One region of the Klebsiella sp. Sb-30 genome, then DNA from elsewhere that is predicted to be linked to it. Evidence: predicted binding sites of a transcription regulator. Region 1 holds the regulator's gene; the other holds the start of a gene.
What was found. The regulator CRP, encoded in region 1, controls carbon source genes, mostly activating them, when cyclic AMP is high. The targets are predictions, from matches to a motif close to ATGTGANNNNNNTCACAT.
Positions count from the first base shown of each region.

Region 2: focA (formate transporter FocA) is a predicted target of CRP. The motif match lies at 2,974-2,991, and genes of this name have one in related genera.

Region 1 covers NZ_CM172749.1:435,717-440,392, reverse strand. The annotation lists gene AC236I_RS01990 (hydrolase) at 1-179, shown strand, start outside; gene AC236I_RS01985 (YheU family protein) at 176-394, shown strand; gene AC236I_RS01980 (phosphoribulokinase) at 430-1,296, shown strand; gene AC236I_RS01975 (OsmC family protein) at 1,377-1,781, opposite strand; gene crp (cAMP-activated global transcriptional regulator CRP) at 2,088-2,720, shown strand; gene AC236I_RS01965 (YccS/YhfK family putative transporter) at 2,773-4,676, shown strand, end outside.
Region 2 covers NZ_CM172749.1:3,491,590-3,496,265, reverse strand. The annotation lists gene pflB (formate C-acetyltransferase) at 1-2,005, opposite strand, end outside; gene focA (formate transporter FocA) at 2,057-2,914, opposite strand; gene ycaO (30S ribosomal protein S12 methylthiotransferase accessory factor YcaO) at 3,300-4,676, opposite strand, start outside.

The DNA of each region.
Region 1 (4,676 bases):
CTTTTATGGACCACCACTCCATTCCGCCGCAAGAGCAGCTCCCGGTAAACGTCGAGTATCAGCTGACCGAAAATGGCGGACACGTCGGATTCGTCGGCGGCACGCTGCGCAAACCGGAAATGTGGCTGGAAAAGCGTATCCCGGACTGGTTAACCCGTTGGTTGGGAGCACAAAAATGATTATTCCCTGGCACGATCTGGATCCCGAAACGCTGGATAACCTGATCGAAAGCTTTGTGTTGCGTGAAGGCACCGATTATGGTGAACATGAACGCTCGCTGGCGGATAAAGTCGCCGACGTCAAACAGCAATTGAAAAGCGGAGAAGCCGTGCTGGTGTGGTCAGAACTGCACGAGACGGTCAACATCATGCCCCGCAAGCAGTTTCACGGCTAAGGCGGCGCCACACATCGTTTAATCTGGGAGTTGTTATGTCTGCCAAACATCCGGTGATTGCCGTCACGGGCTCCAGCGGCGCGGGAACCACGACCACCAGCCTCGCCTTTCGTAAAATTTTCGCCCAGCTAAATCTGCGTGCCGCGGAGGTAGAAGGCGACAGCTTCCATCGCTATACCCGCCCGGAAATGGACATGGCGATCCGCAAAGCGCGCGATCAGGGGAAACACATCAGCTACTTCGGCCCGGAAGCCAACGACTTCGGCCTGCTGGAAAACACCTTCCTTGAGTACGGGCGTAACGGTAGCGGCCAGTCGCGCAAGTATTTGCATACCTATGATGAGGCGGTGCCGTGGAATCAGGTACCGGGCACATTCACACCGTGGCAACCGCTACCGGAACCGACCGATGTCCTGTTTTATGAAGGGCTGCACGGCGGGGTTGTCACGCCGCAGTATAACGTCGCGCAGAATGTCGACCTGCTGGTTGGCGTGGTGCCTATCGTCAACCTGGAATGGATTCAGAAGCTCATCCGCGATACCAGTGAACGAGGTCACTCCCGTGAAGCGGTGATGGATTCCGTGGTCCGTTCAATGGAAGACTATATCAACTTCATCACACCGCAGTTTTCGCGCACCCATATCAACTTCCAGCGCGTCCCCACTGTCGACACCTCCAACCCGTTTGCGGCGAAGGGCATTCCGTCATTGGATGAAAGCTTTGTAGTGATCCACTTCCGCAACCTACCGGATATCGATTTTCCCTGGCTGCTGGCGATGCTACAGGGCTCGTTTATCTCGCATATCAATACGCTGGTGGTGCCTGGCGGGAAAATGGGGCTGGCGATGGAGCTCATCATGACGCCGCTGGTGGAGCGTTTGATGGAAGGTAAAGCAATTTAAATTCGCGGCCGGCGCTACGCTTGCGCCGGCCTGCAAGACGGTGTCAACCCGGTAAGCATCGCGCCACCGGGTATCTGGCATTACGCCTCTACCACCTCAAACGAATGGGTGATGTTCACCGCTTTTTGCAGCATCAGCGCCACCGAGCAGTATTTCTCCGCCGACAGATCCACCGCACGGGAGACGGCCGCATCTTTCAGCTCCTTGCCGGTGACAATAAAATGCATGTTGATATGGGTAAACAGACGCGGCGCCTCTTCCCGACGTTCAGACGTCAGCTTGACTTCACAGTTAGTCACGTTGTGACGACCTTTCTGCAAAATAGACACGACATCGATCGCGCTGCATCCGCCCGCCGCCATCAGCACCATCTCCATTGGGCTTGGCGCTTTATCTCCGGAGTTGCCGTCCATCAGAATCTGGTGACCTGACGCCGACTCTCCGATGAAGGTTAACCCTTCAACCCATTTCACACGAGCTTGCATAAAATTTAACTCCAAGGTTGCAATTTTCCTGACAGATTACGCGTACATAACAATTCTCGCAACGGAAGGCGACCTGCATCATGCTGAAGCGAGACACCAGGAGACATGCGGCAAAAGCTATGCTAAAACAGTCGGGATGCTACAGTATTACATTGATGTACTGCATGTATGCAGAGGAGTTCACATTACAGGCTGAAGAAAAATCACCAGCCCGTTTCCCAGGCATAGGGAAACAATACGATTGCATGCCCGGATGCCGTGTAGTGTCGGCACCCGGAGATAGCTTATAACAGAGGATAACCGCGCATGGTGCTTGGCAAACCGCAAACAGACCCTACCCTCGAATGGTTCTTGTCTCATTGCCACATTCATAAGTACCCATCTAAAAGCACGCTGATCCACCAGGGTGAAAAAGCAGAAACGTTGTACTACATCGTCAAAGGCTCTGTGGCTGTGCTCATCAAGGATGAAGAAGGTAAAGAGATGATCCTCTCTTACCTCAACCAGGGCGATTTCATCGGTGAATTAGGCTTGTTTGAAGAAGGCCAGGAGCGTAGCGCCTGGGTACGTGCGAAAACCGCATGTGAAGTGGCCGAAATCTCCTACAAAAAATTCCGTCAGCTCATTCAGGTTAACCCGGATATCCTGATGCGCTTGTCGTCGCAGATGGCTCGCCGTCTGCAGGTGACCTCAGAAAAAGTGGGTAACCTTGCCTTCCTCGACGTCACCGGGCGCATCGCTCAGACGCTGTTGAACCTGGCAAAACAGCCGGATGCGATGACCCACCCTGATGGTATGCAAATTAAAATTACCCGTCAGGAAATTGGTCAGATTGTTGGCTGTTCCCGCGAAACCGTTGGCCGTATCCTGAAGATGCTGGAAGATCAGAACCTGATCTCCGCACACGGTAAAACTATCGTCGTATACGGTACGCGTTAAGTCGATAAAACGGCGTATTGCTTGCGCAATACGCCGTTTTTGTTTTCCCTCTATGTGGCGCAGGCTGATTTACCACCCGGAAGTCAACTATGCACTGCGGCAAACGCTGGTGTTGTGTTTGCCTGTCGCAATCGGCCTCCTCCTCGGTCATTTACAGCAAGGTCTGCTGTTCTCGCTGGTGCCCGCCTGCTGTAACGTCGCCGGTCTGGATACGCCGCACAAACGTTTTTTTAAACGCTTGATTATTGGCGGTTCGCTGTTCGCCGGCTGCAGTCTGGTCGTCCAGCTTCTGCTTCAGCAGGCGATCCCGCTACCTTTGATTCTCAGCGGCCTGGCGCTGCTGCTCGGCGTGACGGCGGAGATCAGCTCTCTGCACGCCAGGCTTCTGCCCGCTTCGTTGATTGCCGCGATCTTTACCCTGAGCCTTGCCGGAAACATGCCCGTCTGGGAGCCACTGCTGATCTACGCCCTCGGGACGCTGTGGTACGGTCTGTTTAACTGGTTCTGGTTTTGGCTATGGCGCGAGCAGCCGCTGCGCGAATCGCTGAGCCTGCTCTATCGCGAGCTGGCTAACTACTGCGAAGCCAAATACAGCCTGCTGACCCAGCATATCGATCCCACCACTTCACTGCCGCCGCTGCTCACGCGCCAGCAGAAGGTGGTGGACCTGATCACCCAATGCTACCAGCAGATGCATATGCTGGCGGCGAACCAGCGCAATGACCACAAGCGCCTGCTGCGGGCGTTTCAGATGGCGCTGGATTTGCAGGAACATATCTCCGTCAGCCTGCACCAACCCGAAGAAGTACAAAAACTGGTAGAACGCAGCCATGCCGAGGCGGTGATCCGCTGGAACGCGCAAACCGTTGCCGCTCGCCTGCGGGTGCTGGCCGATGACATCCTGTACCACCGCTATCCGCGGCGCTTTAACATGGATAAGCAGATCGGCGCGCTGGAGAAAATTGCCTGGCAGCATCCGGACAACCCGGTAGGGCAGTTCTGCGCCTGGCACTTCAGCCGAATAGCCCGGGTGCTGCGTACCCAGCGCCCGCTGTACGCTCGCAACCTGATGGCGGATAAAGAGCGCCGTCTGCCGCTGCTGCCCGCGCTAAAAAACTATCTCTCGTTAAAATCACCGGCGTTACGTAACGCTGCGCGTATCTGCGTGATGTTAACGGCCGCGAGCCTGATGGGAAGTGCCCTGAACCTTCCCAAGCCTTACTGGATCCTGATGACGGTGCTTTTTGTAACCCAAAACGGCTACGGCGCGACGCGGGTACGTATCGTCCATCGGGCGGCAGGTACGCTTGCCGGTCTGGCCATCGCCGGACTGGCGTTGCACTTCCATGTCCCGGAGGGTTATACGCTCTCCGCGATGCTGCTCGTCACGCTGCTGAGCTACCTGATTATCCGCAAGCATTATGGCTGGGCGATGGTTGGCTTTACCGTGACGGCGGTGTATACCCTGCAGCTTCTGACGCTCAACGGCGAGCAGTATATTGTCGCCAGGCTTATCGATACGCTTATCGGCTGCCTTATCGCCTTTGGCGGCATGGTCTGGCTATGGCCGCAATGGCAAAGCGGGCTACTGCGTAAGAACGCTCACGACGCGCTGGAAGCCGATCAGGAAGCGATCAGGCTGATTCTTAGCGACGATCATCAGGCTCCGGCGCTGGCCTATCGCCGGATGCGCGTCAATCAGGCGCATAACTCGCTGTATAACTCGCTGAATCAGGCCATGCAGGAACCCGGTTTTAACACACACTATCTTGACGACATGAAACTGTGGGTCACCCACAGCCAGTTTATTGTTGAGCATATCAACGCGATGACCACCCTGGCCCGCGAGCATACGATGCTGACGCCGGAGCTGGCCCGACGCTATCTGGAATCTTGTGAGATTGCGCTCCAGCGTTGCCAGCAGCGGCTGGATTCCGATGGTCCCGGCAGCGCTGG
Region 2 (4,676 bases), 2.3 Mb from region 1:
AGAAGGTGTAAGAAATACCATCTTTCGCGTAAGCAAACGGCAGTTTAGCAACGGAGGTCAGAGAGGCAACAGCACCTTTCTGGTCACGGCCGTGCATTGGGTTAGCACCTGGTCCGAACGGCGCGCCAGCACGACGACCGTCAGGGGTATTACCTGTTTTCTTACCATAAACCACGTTAGAGGTGATGGTCAGAACGGACTGAGTCGGGATAGCGTTACGATAGGTAGTGAGTTTCTGAATTTTCTTCATGAAACGTTCTACCAGGTCAACCGCCATGTCATCAACGCGAGAATCGTTGTTACCGAACTGCGGGTATTCACCTTCGATTTCGAAGTCAACGGCCAGGCCGTCTTCGTCACGAATCGGTTTAACTTTCGCATATTTGATAGCAGACAGGGAGTCAGCCGCAACGGACAGGCCAGCAATACCGCATGCCATGGTACGAATGACGTCACGGTCGTGCAGCGCCATCAGAGAGGCTTCGTAGCTGTACTTGTCGTGCATGTAATGGATAATGTTCAGGGCGGTGACATACTGCTTAGCCAGCCAGTCCATGAAGTGATCCATACGCTCCATCACTTCGTCGAAGTTCAGAACGTCGCCTTTGATTGGTTCAGATTTCGGACCAACCTGCATTTTCAGTTTTTCATCAACGCCGCCGTTGATAGCGTACAGCATAGTTTTCGCGAGGTTAGCACGAGCACCGAAGAACTGCATTTGCTTACCAACAACCATCGGGCTTACGCAGCATGCGATAGCGTAGTCGTCGTTGTTGAAGTCCGGACGCATCAGGTCATCGTTCTCGTACTGCAGAGAAGAGGTATCGATAGACACTTTAGCGGCGAATTTCTTGAAGTTCAGCGGCAGTTTTTCAGACCACAGAACGGTGATGTTCGGTTCCGGAGACGGACCCATGGTGTACAGGGTGTTCAGGAAGCGGAAGCTGTTTTTGGTGACCAGGGTACGGCCGTCAACGCCCATACCACCGATGGATTCAGTTGCCCAAATCGGGTCGCCGGAGAACAGTTCATCATATTCCGGAGTACGCAGGAAGCGAACCATACGCAATTTCATGACCAGGTGGTCAATCATTTCCTGAGCGTCTTGTTCAGTGATTTTGCCTGCTTTCAGGTCACGTTCGATGTAAGCATCCAGGAAGGTGGATACGCGACCGAAGGACATTGCTGCACCGTTCTGAGACTTAACCGCGGCCAGGTAGCCGAAGTAGGTCCACTGGATAGCTTCCTGCGCGTTGGTTGCCGGACCTGAGATATCGCAGCCGTATTTCGCTGCCATTTCTTTGATCTGACCCAGAGCGCGGTGCTGTTCAGAGATCTCTTCACGCAGACGGATAGTCGCTTCCAGGTTTACGCCGTTTTCCAGGTCAGACTGCAGAGACAGGAACTGTGCGTATTTGTCTTTCATCAGGAAGTCGATACCGTACAGCGCAACGCGACGGTAGTCACCGATGATACGGCCACGGCCATACGCATCCGGCAGACCAGTCAGAACGCCAGACTTACGGCAGTTCAGAATGTCTTTGGTGTACACATCGAATACACCCTGGTTATGGGTTTTACGGTATTCGGTGAAGATTTTTTTCAGCATCGGGTCCAGTTCGCGATCGTACGCTTTGCAGGAACCTTCAACCATTTTGATGCCGCCGAACGGGATAATCGCACGTTTCAGAGGCTTTTCAGTCTGCAGACCAACGATTTTCTCAAGAGCTTTGTTGATGTAGCCCGCGTCATGAGACGTGATGGTGGATGCAAGGGAAGTGTCGAAGTCAACAGGCGCGTGAGTGCGGTTTTCCTGTTTAACACCTTCCATAACGTTGTCCCACAGCTTGGTTGTCGCTTCAGTTGCGCCAGCCAGGAAGGACTCGTCGCCTTCATACGGGGTATAGTTTTTCTGGATAAAGTCACGTACGTTGACTTCTTTCTGCCAGTCACCTTTCGCGAAACCTTCCCAGGCTGTGGCTAACTTTTCATTAAGCTCGGACATGTAACACCTACCTTCTTAAGTGGATTTTTTATTTACTGCCTGAAACGGCCCTTAGTGATGGTCGTCGCCACGCAGGTAAATGACCCAGTATGTCAACCCAACCAGCAGACCACCGCCGATAATGTTCCCGATAGTTACCGGAATCAGGTTATCAGTAATGAAGTTCATCACGGTCAGGTGAGAGAAATTTTCCGGAGCAGAACCAATAGCGGTCCAGAATTCCGGGGTTGCAAAGTCGCGAATTACGATACCCAGCGGGATCATAAACATGTTAGCGATACTGTGCTCAAAGCCGCTGGCAACAAACATCGCCACCGGTAAAACCATAATCATGGCTTTATCCATCAGGCTGCGACCGGAGTAGCTCATCCACACCGCCAGACAGACCATCAGGTTAGCCAGGATACCCAGACACACGGCTTCAATAAATGTATGGTGCATTTTGTGGTCGGCGGTTTGCAGGACGTTCAGGCCCCATGCACCGTTGGCGGTCATATACTCGCCAGATAACCACATCAGCAATACAAACAGCAGTGCACCTATCAGGTTACCAACATAGACGTTGAGCCAGTTTCTTGCCAGTTGACCCCAGGTAATTCGTCCGCTGGCTTTCGCCACGACGATAAGTACGGTGGAGGTAAACAGGTCGGCACCGCAGATGACGCAAAGAATCAGGCCGAGTGAAAAGCAGATCCCCCCGATCAGTTTAGCAATTCCGAAAGGCATCGCGGCAGTGCCGGTTGTCGCCGTAATATAGAAGACAAAAGCAATGGAAATGAAAACACCAGCGGTAATCGCCAGATAAAACGTCTTCATCGGGTGCTTTGTCGCTTTGTAGACACCTGCTTCTTCGGCGACTTTCGCCATGGCTGCAGGGAGTAAAAGATCAAAAGGGTTGTCAGCTTTCACACTAACTCTCTCTTTATAAAAGTTGGCGGTGAGATACTAACAAAGCATTATAGAAGGGAAATTGATGTAGATCATATCCCACCGGAACTATAAGCCCTGGATATGTGTGGTTTTGACTTATTATGGGAATAAATGATTGTTTTAAATGAAAAAAATAAATTTTAAAATTTACAACTTATGTTGATTTTTTTCATTTTGGGCCGCTGTGGACGGTTAATTAAAATGGGGTATTTTTTATTAAAATTAACAATCCTAAAGTGATGCGTAAAAAAAGTTTACTGTAAATTAACGTTGCAACTACAAATTAGCCGCGGGTCTACTTAGCGATGAAAAACGGGGTCTTTATCGACCCCGTAAATAATGCGGCTGGCAGTAAAATGAAGCCTTATTTAGCCCAGAATGCCGCTTTTGCCCGCTGCAGTTTTTCATAGGCTTTCAGTAAAGACTGATGGGCCGGGAAAGCCTGGAGATCGCTATCTACGGCCTGCAGGCCATAGAACGGCGCTTCACCGCTCATCGCCGCGCTGGCAGCTTCTACCGCATCGGCGCCGTACATACGGATAAAGGCATTCAGGTACTGCAGAGGCTGGCGTTCTTCTTCCTGACTGAGCAGCAGCAGCGTCTGCAGGCAGCGGTAGTAATTTGCGCGTTCCGCACTGAAGATAGACGCATTGAATTCAATGGTCCATTCCGTCCAGATCAAGGCCTGCTCCAGATCGCCACCGGCCAGCGCCAGCATCGCTTTCAGTTCGCCAATACGCAGCGTATACCAGCCGTTGTCTTTGCCCGTCGCCAGGCCCAGCAGCTCGCGTACGCGGGTGAAGTCGTCATTCCCTTCATCATCCAGTTGTTCGATCAGCGCCAGATAATCTTCTTTTTCCCATTCACTGCCCGGCAGGGAGAGAAGGGTTTCGCGCAGATGGCTGCCCATGCTGTTATTGGCCAGCCACAGATCTTCCGCCGGGTAAATGTCTGACATTCCCGGAACGATGATGCGGCAGGCGTAGACGCTCAGGTGCTCATAATCGGCGATGTAAACTTCTTTATCTTCTTCTTTAAAGATGGCCATCAGGGTGGCGAACTCTTCTTCCGTGGTGCCGGAAAAGCTCCAGTCGACGAACGGATAGTCAGCATCCTGTTTGAACATATCCCAGGAGATCAGACCGCTGGAATCAATAAAGTGGGTTTCAAGATTGGCGTGTTCAGCGACTTCTTCATCATCGAAGGTTGGTGGCGTAAAGACATCGAGATCTTTCAGGCTACGGCCTTGCAGCAGCTCGGTGACGGTACGTTCAAGAGCGACGCCGAAGTCCGGATGCGCGCCGAAAGAGGCGAAGCAGGTTCCGTTGGTCGGGTTAAACAACACCACGCAGATAACCGGGTATTTGCCGCCCAGCGAGCCATCGTAAGCAAAGATCGGGAAACCTTCGGCTTCCAGCTTATTGATGGACTCCACCACACCTGGATAACGCGCCATGACCTCTGCCGGAATTTCTGGCAGGCTGATGCTCTCAGCGATGATGCGGTTTTTAATGTGACGCTCGAAGACTTCCGACAGTGCCTGAACGCGCGCTTCGTTCGCCGTGTTGCCTGCGGACATCCCGTTAGAGACATACAGGTTGCCGACGATATTCATCGGGATATAGACGGTTTCGCCATCGGACTGGCGGGTGAACGGCAGGCCGCAAACGCCGCGTTCGTCGTTGCCCGACTGCAGATCGACCAGCATGCTGGCGGTCAACTGATCGTCAGGATCGTAAAA